DNA from 2 places in the Stenotrophomonas sp. STEN147 genome. Region 1 is predicted to be linked to the other one. Evidence: predicted binding sites of a transcription regulator. Region 1 holds the regulator's gene; the other holds the start of a gene.
What was found. The regulator FliA, encoded in region 1, starts transcription of late flagellar genes. The targets are predictions, from matches to a motif close to TAAAGTTTNNCNNNCNNNGGCCGATAA.
Positions count from the first base shown of each region.

Region 1 (7,108 bases):
GAAGGACTGTCCCAGCCGCCCCCCTGCACCTGCTTGTTGCCGACCTGCACCGGATTGATGGTGCGCGGCGCGCCACCAAAGGCATCGGTGAGCGCATCGGCCATGATCCGGTACTTGCCTTCGTTGATCGAGGAGATCGCATACATCACCACGAAGAAGGCCAGCAGCAGCGTCATCAGATCGGCATAGGGGATCGCCCATGCTTCATGGTTGGCGTGCTCTTCGTGGTGTCTGCGGCGGGCCATGTCAGTGCAGGAAGCCGGACAGGTTGGTTTCGATGTTCCGCGGGTTCTCGCCCTGCGCGATCGAGATCAGGCCTTCGATGACCATCTCGCGGTCGCGGCTGTTGTGGGCGATCACCCCCTTCAGCTTGGCGGCGATCGGCAGGAACAGCAGGTTGGCCGACGCGATGCCGTAGATGGTGGCGGTGAAGGCGGCGGCGATGCCATGCCCCAGCTTGCTGGGGTCGGCCAGGTTCTTCATGACGGCGATCAGGCCCAGCACCGCACCGATGATGCCCAGCGTCGGCGCATAGATGCCCATGCCCTCGAAGACCTTGGCAGCGGCCTGGTCACGGTGTTCCTGGCTGCCCAGCTCGATCTCCAGCATGTGCCGGATCGATTCGGGCTCGACGCCATCGACCAGCAGCTGCAGGCCTTTGCGCAGGAACGGATCCTGCTGCGCTTCCACCTGCGCTTCCAGGCCCAGCAGGCCCTGGCGGCGGGCGATGTTGCTCCACTCGACGATCTGCTGGATCAGCTCGCGACGATCGCTGTGCGGCGGGCGCACGACCCAGCGCACGATCCGGAAGGCATGCCTGAATACGGCAGGTGCGGTGTGCAGCAGGATCGCGGCGATGGTGCCGACGATGACGATCACGAACGCCGCAGGCGACCACAGGGACGCCAGTCCGGCGCCCTTGAGGATGCTGCCGCCGACCAGCGAGGCCAGGGCGAGAAAGAGTCCGATGAGGCTGAGTCTATCCATGGGTCCGGTATCGGCGTGTGTGAATGGGACTTGAGACACCGGTCGATCGCGTACAGACGGTAGTCACAGTTTCTGGTTCGCCGGGCATGGCCCGACGCTACCGCGCAGGGCCGTTTCCGGTAGCGCCGGGCCAAGCCCGGCGCGCGTCATCGCAGGCCATCCACGTCGAGGATGAGGGCCATCCGGCCATCGCCGATCAGCGTCGCACCGGCGTAGCCGCGCAGGCCGCGCAGGGCCTTCGGCAATGGCTTGATGACCACTTCCTCGCGCCCACGGACCTGGTCCACGACCAGGCCGAAGCGCGCCTCGCCGGCCTGCAGCACCACGATGGTGAGCAGCGCCGAGGCGGCGGGCGTCACATCCAGCCACTGGCGCAGATCGACCAGCGGCAGGGTGTGCGAGCGACGATCCAGCACCGCCTGGCCATCGAACCAGCCCAGCGAGGTGCGCGGTGCATGCAGCACTTCCATCACGCGCGCCAGCGGCAGCGCATAGACGTCCTCGCCGGCCTGCACCAGCAGGGTTGGCAGGATCGCCAGGGTCAGCGGCACGCGGATCAGGAAGCGGCTGCCCCGGCCCAGTTCCGACTGGATCTGGATCTGCCCACTGAGCTCGCGGATGCGCGACTGCACCACATCCATGCCGACGCCGCGGCCGGAGATGTCGGTCACCTGCTGCTTGGTGGAGAAGCCGGGCAGGAACACCAGGTGCAGGCATTCCTCGCTGCTCAGCCGGGCCGCCGCCTCCGGGTCGATCAAGCCCTTTTCGCGTGCTTTCGCGCGCAGTTTCTCCGGATCGATGCCGGCGCCATCGTCCTGCACCTCGATGCTGACGTAGTCGCCTTCCTGCTGGGCCGACAGACGCACGTGGCCCATGCGCGGCTTGCCCTGTGCTTCGCGCAGATCGGGCATCTCCACGCCGTGGTCGATGGCGTTGCGGACCAGGTGCACCAGCGGGTCGGCCAGGGCCTCGACCAGGTTGCGGTCAAGCTCGGTTTCGGCGCCGACCAGCTCCAGGTCCACTTCCTTCTTCAGCGAGCGGGCGACATCGCGGGCAACCTTGGGGAAGCGCGAGAACACCTTGCCGACCGGTTGCATGCGTGTGCGCATCACTGCCGACTGCAGGCGCGCGGTGGCGATGTCCAGGGTCGACACGGCGCGGTCCAGTTCCTCGTCGCGCAGGCGCGCACGCAGGGTCTTGAGCCGGTTGCGCGACAGCACCAGCTCGCCGATCAGGTTGACGATCGCATCCAGCCGCTTGGTATCCACGCGCACGGTGTGCTCGGCCTCGGCCACCGGCTTGTTGGCCGCGGGCTTGGCAGCGGCGGCCGCGGGGCGCGGTGCGGGCGGTGCAGGCGCAGGCGCCGGCGGAGCAGCCACGGGTTTCGCGCCGGGGGCGGCGCCGCCGTGCAGCTGGTCAAGCAGGGCTTCGAACTCATCCTCGCTGATCAGGCCATCGTCGGCCTTGGCCGGCGTCGCCACCGCGGTGGGGGCGTTGCTGCCGTGCAGCTGATCGAGCAGGGCCTCGAACTCGTCGTCGGTGATCAGGTCGCCGGCGGCGGGCGCGGTCGCTGCGGGCGCGGCGGCGGCCGGCGCAGCAGCGCCGTGCACGTCGAACTGGGCGATCAGGTCCGGTGGGGCATAGCCGGGTTCATTGCCGGAAGACACGGCATCCAGCATCGATTGCAGGTAGTCCAGTGATTGCTGTGCGGCATCGAAGTGATGCGGCTGCAGCACCGCCTGGCCAGCGCGGGCGGCGCCCAGTGCCTCTTCGGCGGCATGGCACAGCTCGACCATGGCGGTGATGCCGAGGAAGCCGGCGCCGCCCTTGAGCGTGTGATAGCCACGGAACACGGCGTTGAGCTGGTCGGCGTCCTGCGGCGCCTGTTCCAGCGACACCAGCTGTTCGCCGAGGCGATCCAGGATTTCCTGTGCCTCGATGATGAAATCGGCGGTGATGTCGTCGGATACCGCGCTCATGCTTACAGTCCCAGGTCCGACAACAGGTCGTCGGCGTCGTTCTGAGAGACCGCGTGGCGGTCCAGTCCCTTCAGTGCCGGCCCGGCCAGCGCCGGATCGGTGCGATGCTGCTCCGGTGGCAGGCCCAGCGCGCCAAAGCCTTCGTGCACGCGGCGGACGATGCCGACCACGCGACGGATGATCTGTCCGGTCAGGTCCTGATAGCTCTGGGTCAGGGCAATCTCGGTCAGGTTGTGGCGGATGCGCTCCAGCTGCGCATCCTGCCCCGGCTGCAGGCCTTCGGCGCGCAGCTGTTCGGTGAGGCTGCGGCACTCTTCGGCCAGGTCCAGAGTGCGGTGCGTGGCCTGTTCGGTCATCGCCACGACGTGGTCCAGGCGCGCGCAGGCGTCGTCCAGCTCGCCCGCCTCGCTGGGGACGGTCGGCAGTTCTCCCAAGGCCTGGCCCAGTTCGCGGGCCAGCCGCGACAGGCCGCTCATCATCGGCTGCGTGCGTGCAGCCACCAGGGCGTCGATGCGCTGGCGCCAACCGCTCTCGTCGCCGGATTCGAGCGCGTCGAGGGCTTCCTGCAGGCGCAGGGCGAGGGCGTTCTTGTCGACCGTGGCGTCCATCAGGCGCTGGCCGCCAGGCGTTCGAAGATCTTGCCCAGTTTCTCTTCCAGCGTCTGCGCGGTGAACGGCTTGATGATGTAGCCGTTCACGCCGCTCTGCGCCGCTTCGATGATCTGCTCGCGCTTGGCCTCGGCGGTGACCATCAGCACTGGCAGGGTCTTGAGCTTGGCATCGGCACGGATGGCCTTGAGCAGTTCGATGCCGGTCATCACCGGCATGTTCCAGTCGGTGACCACGAAGTCGAACGGTTGGCTCTGCAGCATCGACAGCGCGGCATGCCCGTCCTCGGCTTCGGCGGTGTTGGTGAAGCCCAGATCGCCCAGCAGATTCTTGACGATGCGACGCATGGTCGAGAAGTCGTCGACGATCAGGATGCGCATGTTCTTGTTCAAAGCGGAGTTCCTTTGTTGTTCAGTCGCCTGCGGTGGCCGTGGCCGCCGCGGGCATGTTCATTCTTCAAGCCCGGCATCCGCGGCCTCGAAGATCTTCAGCCGGCCGCGCAGGCGCAGCACGGCCTGGCCGTGGATCTGGCAGACGCGCGATTCACTCACGCCGAGCACCGCGCCGATCTCCTTCAGGTTCAGCTCCTGCTCGTAGTACAGCGAGAGCACCAGCTGTTCGCGTTCGGGCAGATGGCCGATGGCCTTGCCCAGTTCGCGGCCGAACTCGCCACGTTCCAGGACCTGCTGCGGTGTGGGTCCGCCCTGGGCGACGGTGTCCAGTTCGCCCTGGTCTTCGATGCGCGATTCCAGGCTGAGGACCTGGCCGCGCGAGGCGTCCTCCATCAGCCGCAGGTACTCGGGCAGTGGCATGTCCATGGCCGCCGCCACCTCGGTGGCACTGGCTGCACGGCCCGTGGTCTGCTCCAGGCGGCGGATGGTGGCGGCCGCATCGCGGGCACGCCGATGCACCGAGCGCGGTACCCAGTCGCCGCGGCGGATCTCGTCGATCATCGAACCGCGGATGCGGATCGAGGCATAGGTCTCGAACGAGGCACCCTGGTCGGCGTCGTAGCTGCGCGAGGCTTCGATCAGGCCCATCATGCCGGCCTGGATCAGGTCGTCCACTTCGACGCTGGCCGGCAGGCGTGCGGCCAGGTGATGGGCGATGCGCCGCACCAGGTCCGAGTGCTGGGCGATGACCTCGGTCGCCGCCGAGCGCTGGACTTCCCTGTACTGGGCCGCGCCTTTCATGCTGCCACCCCGCGTTGCTTGAGGATGCGCTCGAGGAAGAATTCAACGCCACCGCGTGGCTCGGTGGGGGCCTGCCAGCGGGCGGTGCGACGGGCGATCTCGGTGATCGCCAGGGCCGACGGGCTGGATGGATAGGCCTTGACCACCGGCTGCTGGCGCTGCACCGACAGGCGCAGCCAGTCATCCTGCGGCACGCAGCCCAGGTAGTTCAGCGAGACATCGGCAAGGAACTTCTCGCAGACCCGGGTCAGCTTTTCATACAGCACGCGGCCCTCGTTGGGGTCGCGCACCATGTTGGCCACCACCTGGATGCGGTCCACGCCGCGCTCGCGCGACAGCACCTTGATCAGTGCGTAGGCGTCTGTGATCGAGGCCGGTTCGTCGCAGACCACGACAACCGTGTCCTGTGCGGCCTGGCAGAAGGTCAGCACGCCGTCGGTGATGCCGGCGGCGGTGTCCACCACCATGATGTCCAGCTCGCGTTCCAGTTCGGAGAACACGTTCACCAGGCCGATGTGCTCGGCCGGGGCCAGCTCGGCCATGTGCCGCCGACCGGACGCGGCCGGCACCACCAGCACGCCGTTCGGACCTTCGACGATCACGTCTTCCAGCGAGCAGCGGCCGGCGACCAGATCCGCCAGGGTGTGGGTGGGATTCAGGCCCAGGATCACGTCGATGTTGGCCAGGCCCAGGTCGGCGTCGAGCAGCAGCGTGCGCTTGCCCATGCCGGCCAGCGCCACGGCCAGGTTGGCCGAGACGTTGGTCTTGCCGACGCCGCCCTTGCCGCCGGTCACGGCGATGGTGCGCACAGGGCCGAGCGGCTCGCTGCGGGTGGCCGACAGCGGGAAGGTCTTGGTCAGCTTGGCGTACTCACGCGACGGCATGGTTCAACTCCGGGTTGCAGGGCATATCGGCCGCTCGGCGCAAATCTTCAAGGCGAAGTACAAGATTGGCCGCGCTGGCCCGGTGCAGGTCGTCCGGAACGTCCTGGCCATCGGTCACCCAGGTGATCGGCAGCGCGTGGTCTACCGCCACTGACAGGGCGTTGCCGAAGCGGCCGGTCTCATCCAGCTTGCTCAGTACCAGGCCCTGCAGGTTGGCCGCGCCGAAGCGGCGCACCACCTCGTCCATGTCGCCAAAGCTGGTATTGGCCGGCAGCACCAGCAGAGTGCGGACCTGGCGGGCGGCACGCAGCCACTGCAGCTGCGCGGTCAGGGCGCGGTCGCGCGGGCCCAGGCCGGCGGTATCGATCAGCACCAGCTTGTAGTCCTTCAGCCGCTCCAGCAGCTGGTCCAGGTCGGTACCGCTGTTGGCTTCATGCACCGCGATGCCGAGCTGGCGGCCATAGCCGTACAGCTGCTCGCGGGCACCGATGCGCAGTGTGTCGGTGGTGACCAGGGCCACGTCGCGCGGCGCGTGTTTTTCGGCGAAGCGCGAGGCGAGCTTGGCGATGGTGGTGGTCTTGCCGGCCCCGGTTGGACCGACCAGAGCGATCACGCCGCCTTCTTCCAGCGGATCGACCGGCGCGATCGGCAGCCTGCGCGAGATCAGGCCCAGCATCAGCCCGCGGCCGCGGTGGGCTTCGGTTTCCAGCGGTATCTGCATGGCCACATCGCGGGCCAGCCCGGCATCGAATCCGTACTCGTCCATCAGGTCCAGGGCGGTCGCCCGCACCGGGCAGCCGCGCAGGCGCTCGTCGGTGAAGCGGTTCATCTCGCGCTCGATGACCTGGCGCATGCCGGCCACTTCGTGGCGCAGCTGGCGGATCTCGGCATCGTCCTGTGCAACCACCGTCAGTACCGGTGCCGGGGCAAGGAGCGGGGCCGGCGCCGGCGCGGTTTCCGCTTCGGCGGCCGCGATGGGGGCGGGCGTGGTCTCGGCGACGTCCTGCGCGTACGGCGGTTCGGGGTGCACGGCCTCGGCCTGCGCAGTGGCCGCAGCGGTGATCGGCAGCGGCGGCGGCAGCACTGCCGGCGCGGGGGATTCGTGATGCTCGTCCAGCGGCGGGTCGATCAGGAAACGGGCGCGGTTGGCGGGCGCCGGGGCGGGAGCCGCGACGGCGCTCGCGAACGGCGCGAAGATCTGCTCCGGCAGTGCCGGATCGTTGACGGTGGCACGCGCCAGGGTGGCAGCGAAGCCGGAACTGCCGCGGGTGGGCACGATCTCGTCCGCACTGTCCAGGGTGCGGCCGGTGGCACCGACGGCCGCGCGGGCGAGGGCGGCCACGGCCGATGTGGTGGCCGTCACCGGCTGCTGGGCCGGTGTCGCGGAGCGGCGACGGGTGACCGCGGCGATCACTGCATCCGCAGCGGTGCGCGGTTTCGGCGGCGGCGGAGCCACG
Region 1 covers NZ_JBRRCG010000002.1:15,133-22,240, forward strand. The annotation lists gene motD (flagellar motor protein MotD) at 1-245, opposite strand, end outside; gene ACVOKU_RS02930 (flagellar motor protein) at 247-987, opposite strand; gene ACVOKU_RS02935 (chemotaxis protein CheA) at 1,134-2,966, opposite strand; gene ACVOKU_RS02940 (protein phosphatase CheZ) at 2,969-3,574, opposite strand; gene cheY (chemotaxis response regulator CheY) at 3,574-3,966, opposite strand; gene ACVOKU_RS02950 (RNA polymerase sigma factor FliA) at 4,024-4,767, opposite strand; gene ACVOKU_RS02955 (MinD/ParA family ATP-binding protein) at 4,764-5,651, opposite strand; gene flhF (flagellar biosynthesis GTPase FlhF) at 5,638-7,108, opposite strand, start outside.

Region 2 (7,108 bases), on a different contig from region 1:
CCTGCTCTTCGGCCCGCGCGATATCGTCACGGCGGGTGTCACTGAGCACGAAGAAGTCGAAACGCTCCAGCTGGCCGGTGGCCGCCACCGATTCGTAGATCGCACGCAGGCCGGCCAGCAGCCGGCGCGGATCCTCGTTGTAGGTCGGCATCAGCAGCGCCGTGCGGCTGTGCACGGTGGGCAGCGGCTTGTCCGGATCAATGCCCAGGCGATAGCCACGGTCGAACACGGCGGTGAGGAAGCCGGCCACCGCGCTGGCGAACGACAGCGCGATCCAGGCGAACAGGCCCACGAACAGCACCAGCAGGCAGGCTTCGAGCACGCTGATGCCGTTGACCGACAACACCCGCCACATCATCCGGGTGGCCGCTGCGGTCATCACCAGCGTGCCGCCCAGGATGTACAGCCGACGCAGGCCGATCAGGCGTGGCGAGGTGCGGTGCCGTCGCACCCTGAGCCGCCCTTCGCGCAGGGTCTGCTCGGGCATCGACAAGGGCACTTCGGCAGGCAGCAGCGCCCAGCCGGCGTCAGGCCCGGGCGATTCCGCCTCCGCATGGATGGTCTGCACCCCCATCGGCGCCTACTCCGCGCAGTCGGCATGGCCGGCCGTCCCGGCCAGGCTGCATGCACGAAGGTTCCCGGCGCGCCTTCCCGGCGCCCGCACTTGTCCTGGCTGCGTCGGCCTGAGGCCGCGCAGTCGCTGTCTGTCACTACCGGAACCCACACGATCTCCAACGGGGCGGAATCGAAAATGCGGCCCAGTCTAGGCCGCTACATGTAAGCCGGGTGCGAAGGCCTACGCCGGGATTTCTCCCCATTCAGCAAACAGCAGGCGAGGCTGCCGGCGCGGTGCCGACGGCCTGGCACATCGAGCGCAATTGGATCGAGCAAAACGGGCGGCGACACATCCCTCGGCGATCGCGCTGTAGGCGGGGCCAACGCGATCGATCGTACTTCAGCAGCGCGCGTTACTCGTCCTGCAGGACGACGCCGGCCGCGTCCTGCAGGGCAGCGGTGCGCGCACGGTCCATCGCCACCGCCAGTTGCTGGCGGGCGAGCAGTTGTTGGGCCTGCACCACTTCGGGTGTGGGCAGAAGCACCGGTCCCGGTGCGTTTTCCGGTGTAGCGGGTGTGGTCATGCAACCTCCGTGGACATCCCCGCTGCCGCGCGGGTCCAACCGGGCGGCAGCGGAACTGCGCACCCTATCCTAAAAACAAGGCGGATGGGTGACGTGCAAGCCGGTGAGGCCTGCGCCTGCAAAGGGCATGCGTCACGTTCCAGGCACGCAGCGCTGGATCCTGAATAGGCATTTCCGTTAGCATGAAAACGTTTTCTCACAGGGAAGTTCCTCCCATGAATACCGTCGACCTCACCCACTTCAGCCCCAAGTGGCAGTTCCGCTTCAACTTCTACCGCCAGCACGGCGCGCCCAAGGAGCCCGGCTTCAAGCAGGCATGGCGGGCCCTGTCCTTCGGTGACCGCCTGAAGATCAACCTGAACATCTTTGCCCTGTTCTTCGGCCCCATCTACCTGCTGATCCTGGGCATGTGGCGCAAGGCGCTGGTGGTGGTCGGCATCGCCATCGCCCTGGCGGCCATCACGATGTTCCTGCCCGACATCGTCGGCCGCGCGGTGTTCATCGCCTTCAATGTACTGGTCGCCTCCAGCACCAACTACAGCTATTACCTGGAAAAGGTGGAAGGCCGGACCGGCTGGAACCCGTTTGAAGGAATGTTCTGAGCCACTCAGACCTGCGCACGGACGCGCGGCAAGGATGCAACCGACGCCCGGCCCCCGCCGGGCGTCTTCGTTTCCGGCATCAGGCAGCGCGCAGCGTGGCCGTCGTGCCCGTGCCCGCTTCCGACTGCAGCCGGAAGCGGGACACCGCCACCGCAAGCTGCTCGGCCTGCTCTTCCATCGCGCGCGCGGCAGCACTGGCCTCTTCCACCAGCGCCGCATTCTGCTGGGTGGTTTCATCCATCTGCACCACGGTCTGGTTGACCTGCTCGATGCCGGCCGACTGCTCGCGCGAGGCGGCCGAGATCTCGGCCATGATCTCGTTGACCCGCCCGACCTGGCCGACGATCTCCTGCATGGTGTTGCCTGCGCGGTGCACCAGCTGCGCACCGCTGCCGACCTGGGCCACCGATGCGTCGATCAGTCCCTTGATTTCCTTCGCCGCTGCGGCCGAGCGCTGGGCCAGCGCGCGCACTTCGCTGGCCACCACGGCGAAGCCGCGACCCTGCTCGCCCGCACGCGCGGCCTCAACGGCGGCGTTCAGGGCCAGGATGTTGGTCTGGAAGGCGATGCCGTCGATCACCGAGATGATCTCGGCGATGCGTTGCGACGAGGTTTCGATCTGCTGCATGGTCTGTACCACCTGGCCGACCACCTTTCCGCCTTCGCTGGCCACGTCCGCCGCCGATGCGGCCAGCGTGTTCGCCTGCAGGGCATGATCGGCATTCTGGCGCACGGTGGAGGTCAACTCCTCCATCGACGCTGCCGTTTCTTCCAGGTTGGCCGCCTGCAGTTCTGTGCGACGCGACAGATCGCTGTTGCCCGCGGCGATCTCGCCGGCCGCCAGGCGGATGCTCGCCGCTGACTGCTGGATCTGGCCGACGATATGGGTCAGCTGTTGCGCGGTGCTGTTGGCATCGTCGCGCATCACCGCGAACACGCCGTGGAAGTCGCCCTGCATGCGTGCACTGAGGTCGCCGGCGGCGATGGCGCGCAGCAGCGTGGAAAGCGCCGCGAGGTTGTGGTCGCTGGCCTGCATCATCGCGTTCAGCGTGGTCACCATGCGGCGGAAATCGTGCTCGAACCGCTCACTGTCACCACGCACGGCAAAGTCGCCGGCGGCAGCAGCGGCGGCCAGCTGCTGGATCTGCTCGTTGATCGCCGCCAGGTTGCTCTTGGTGGTGGCCATGGCGGCGGTGAACACCGCCTTCTCGCCCGGCAGCGGCTCCATGTCCACGCTCAGATCGCCCACCGCGTAGCGCTGCATCACGTCCACCAGGCGCTGGGTGACCGCATTGCTGGACGCCACCAGCTGATTGCTGTCGGCCACCATGCGACCGTACTCCCCCGGGAAGGCCGCCGCGTCCATCCGGTAACTGAGCTCACCCGCATCATGGCGGCGTGCCATCTCCGCCTGCGCCGCCATCACCGCCTGCAGCTGTCCCCGCATGCCCTGCATCGCCTCGAGCAGGCGCCCGACCTCATCGTTGCCGCGCGCCGGCAGCGCGGTGTCCAGCTTGCCCGCCGCCACGTCACCTGCAACGCGTACCGCCTGTGCCAGCGGCCGGATCGCCAGCTGGCGCAGCAGCAGGTAGACGCCTGCGCTCAATGTCAGCGCGGCCAGCACGCCGACCAGCAGCGTCAGCCACAGCAGTTGGCGAGCCTCGGCCACGATCACCGCATGCGGCACCACCACACCCAACGCGAAGCGCTGCGGGGCCTCGCCAACCCGCAGAGGCACGTACAGGCGCACATTGCCGGCGGCATCCGGCTCGAACGCTTCGACGGTCCTGTCGGCCGCGATTCCGGCCAGCATGTCGCGGGTGAAGGCATCGGTGCGCGGCTTGCCGATCTCGGCGGCATCGGCCGAAGCCAGGACCACGCCCTTGGGCGAGAGCAGTTCAACGCGGCCTGCTCCCATCGGCGCAAGCGTCGCCAGATGCTTCTGCAGCGCCGCCAGCGAGAAATCGACGGTGAACACGCCGAGGAACGTGCCGTTCTCCACGATGGGCGTGCTCAGGGTGCTCATCAGCACCTTCTGGCCGGCGATCTCATAGGCATAGGGCTCGCTCACCTTGGGCAGCTTGTCGCGGCTCGGCCCCATGTACCAGTCACCGGACCCGCTGGCGGTGTCGGTGTAGTCGGTCATCACCGACTGCTGCGGTTTGCCATCCTGCCAGGCCCAGTAGCTCATGTAGCGACCGGTGGCGTCATGTGCCTCGCTGTTGACGAACTCCGCGTCCTTGCCATCGAAGGCATCGGCCTCCCACATGGTGCTCTTGCCCAGCCACTCCGGGTGCGCGCGGAGCTGTTCGCCGAGCACGGCCGCCAGGCTGGCACGATCAGGCTGGTCGCCCCGCGAGCGCTGGGCCAGGACGGCCTCGACCATGGCATCGTTGCTGGCGAAGGCGGTGCCCAGATCGGCCGCGACCTGGCGTGCTTCGGCCTGCGCCTCGCTGGCCATGGTCTGCCGCGATGCGTTGATCAGGCTGGCACTGGCCTGGCGGTAGATCAGAAAGGCGGTCAGGCCGAAGCACAACAGCGCGATGGCAGCGGTGCCCAGCATCAGCTTGTGGGCGATGCTGCCCGGACGACGGGCAGCGGCGGAGCGGGAAGACGGCATGGGAGGGTCCGCAAGACAGGTCAGGACATCCGGCACCGCGTTGGCGCCGCGCTGGTGCGCGATCCCTCGCGCGGCGACCTGTCTGCGCCGGGCGATGCCCGGCACCGCAAGGGCGCACCGGGTTAGCGGCCGGTCCGCGGCGTTGTTGAGCCGTTGCCCTGCGTCAAACTGAATACACTCAGCTTCGGATGGCCTCCAGGCGGGGCGAACCTACTCGACCACCCGGTCCTTCAGCCACTGCGTGCGTGGCAGCACTTCGATGCTGCCTGCCGCATACTGCTGCAGTACATCGTCCGGACCGTAGCGCGGCTGCCAGCCCAGCACCGCAACCGCACGGCTGCCGTCGTACACGCGGTCGATGCTCAGCGGCAGTGGCCAGCCGCGGCGCTCGAACTCGGCCAGCAGCTGCGGTGCGCGCCGCGCCAGCACCCGGCGTGGCTGGGTGGCCAGTTCCAGGCAGTCCTCGCGCCGGAAGGGGGTCGGCGCGCAGGCGATGTAGCGCTGGAACGGTGCGCCCGCGTTGTGCAGCAGCGCGGCATGCGCGCTGGCCACATCGCGTGCATCCAGGCCCCGGTGCAGGCGGAACATCGCCATGCGCTCGGGAGGCTCGGGGAAGCAGCGGCCCATGCGCAGCACGCGCACGGCGAACGCCTCCGATGCCGCCGCTTCGGCCAGCGCCTCGGCCTGCAGCTTGGTGCGGTGGTAGATGGTCCTGGGCAGGGGTTCAGTGTCTTCGTCGATCCAGCGGCAACCGCCCGCCACCACGGCATGGCCGTACAGGGCGGTGGTGCTGGTCAACACGAAGCGTCCGACGCCAGCATCGCGCGCCAGCCGCAGCAGCTGCGCGGTCGCCTCCACGTTGATCTGCTGGAACACCGTGTCCGGCACCAGCCCGACATGCGGTGCATGCAGCGCAGCGGTGTGAATCACCGCATCCACGCCGCGCACGGCACGCTCCAGTGCCTTCGTGTTGGTGACGTCGGCAATGATGCGTGTAGTAGCGAACGGGCTGCGGTCCAGCCCGATGACTTCATGGGTGGCCGCCAACGCGCCGAAGATCGCGCGTCCGATCCGCCCGGAACTTCCGGTCAACAGAATCTTCATTGAGTCCATTCACTCAACAGCGCCCGGGAGCTACCGGGATGAACCGATTCTAGGCGTGGCCTGTGTCCGGGGCGATAGCAGCGCTGCGCAAGTGCAGCGTCAACGACAAGCAGGCAGAACGTGAAGACCGCGCGCCATCTGCGGACGTACCGTTAGCCTGCCGTCGGCAAGCATGAGGCTCCGCCACGCCGAGAGAGACCCCCTATGGCCAGCAGCAACCGCGGGTTCGCGTCGATGGACCAGCGCATGCAGCGCGCGATCGCCGCCAAGGGTGGGCGCGCCGCCCATGCCTCCGGCAACGCCCATGAATTCAGTCCCGCCGAGGCGCGCATTGCCGGCCGCAAGGGAGGCGAAGCCATCAGCCGCGATCGCCAGCACATGGCCGCGATCGGTCGCGAAGGCGGCCATGCACGCCGCGCCCGCGCACAGCAGCAGCGCCAGCAGTCCGACCAAGGTCCACGGGATCGCGACGAACCGGGTCAGCAGGACTGAGCGACGCGCCTCAGCCGTGGCTGAGCAGGTTCAGCAGGCGCCCGAACGGGTCACGGACGAAGAACCGACGCACGCCCCATGGCTCCTGGACAGGACCATACACGACATCAATGCCGGCGCTGCGGATGCGTTGCAGAACCTCATCCAGATCGTCCACCTCGATCGACAGGTCCGGCACCGGCGTCCCCGACCCGCCCTCGCTGGCGAAGCTGAGCTGCGCAGGCGCAGTGTGCTGCCCGGCGTAGGTGACGATCCAGCCATGATCCATCACCACCGGCATGCCGAGGATGCCGCCGTAGAACGCGGCGGCGCGCGTCGGATCGGGTGTGGCGATGTTGGCGACGATGCGTCTGACAGCCATGACGTTCCTGTTCAATGAGGGGCAAAAACGAACTGCGCGACCGGCCGGCACACCGTCAACCTTCAGGGACGCGTGTACAGACTGATGCGGCAGGGTGCGAAAAGTGTGGCTTTCGTCACGAAACATTAACGCGTTAACAAAATTCCCGTCACATCGCTGGGGGTGAAACGCATCCAGGACAGTTAGCGGCTGGGTAGACCGTCAATCAAGGAAGTTTGCCTGATGAATCACCCGCTGCATGGCCGTTCGTCCCGCTCCCGTTCCCCCTTGCAACGCCCGCTGGCACTCGCGGTGGCCAGCTCCCTGCTACTGGCAGCCGCCCTGCCGGCAATGGCCTCCGATTCACTCGATGCCTGGCAACAGCAGCGCCAGCTGCAGGCGGCGTGGGCCCAGCCGGGCCATGCACAAACGGACGCAACCGTCGCTGCTTCGGCGCAGGCCACGTCCACCCCGGTCCTGGGCAATGCGGGCGACGCCGCCAGTTGGCACAGCGACGAGTTCAATGCCGACTGGGGCCTGGCCGCGATGGGGGCCGACCATGCCTATGCCCGCGGCCTGACCGGCCAGGGTGTACGCCTGGCGCTGTTCGATTCCGGCTCGGCGCTGGCCCACCCGGAATTCGCTGGCCGCAACACCACCAGCATCACCATCGGCCCGGACTGCGCGACGGCGGGGATCGTCGCCGGCGAAGGGGCCTGCGCGCAGACCCGCGGCGAACAACCCGGCTACAACTATTACGGCCTCGGTGCCGGGGTGCCGGCGGCGCTCGCCGGTCGCCTGATCGCGGCCG
Region 2 covers NZ_JBRRCG010000007.1:4,021-11,128, forward strand. The annotation lists gene mdoH (glucans biosynthesis glucosyltransferase MdoH) at 1-574, opposite strand, end outside; gene ACVOKU_RS09055 (hypothetical protein) at 969-1,139, opposite strand; gene ACVOKU_RS09060 (DUF2628 domain-containing protein) at 1,355-1,741, shown strand; gene ACVOKU_RS09065 (methyl-accepting chemotaxis protein) at 1,821-4,361, opposite strand; gene ACVOKU_RS09070 (NAD-dependent epimerase/dehydratase family protein) at 4,572-5,465, opposite strand; gene ACVOKU_RS09075 (KGG domain-containing protein) at 5,670-5,957, shown strand; gene ACVOKU_RS09080 (VOC family protein) at 5,968-6,318, opposite strand; gene ACVOKU_RS09085 (autotransporter domain-containing protein) at 6,541-7,108, shown strand, end outside.
Region 2: a site for FliA is predicted at 4,484-4,510, ahead of ACVOKU_RS09065 (methyl-accepting chemotaxis protein). Genes of this name have one in related genera too.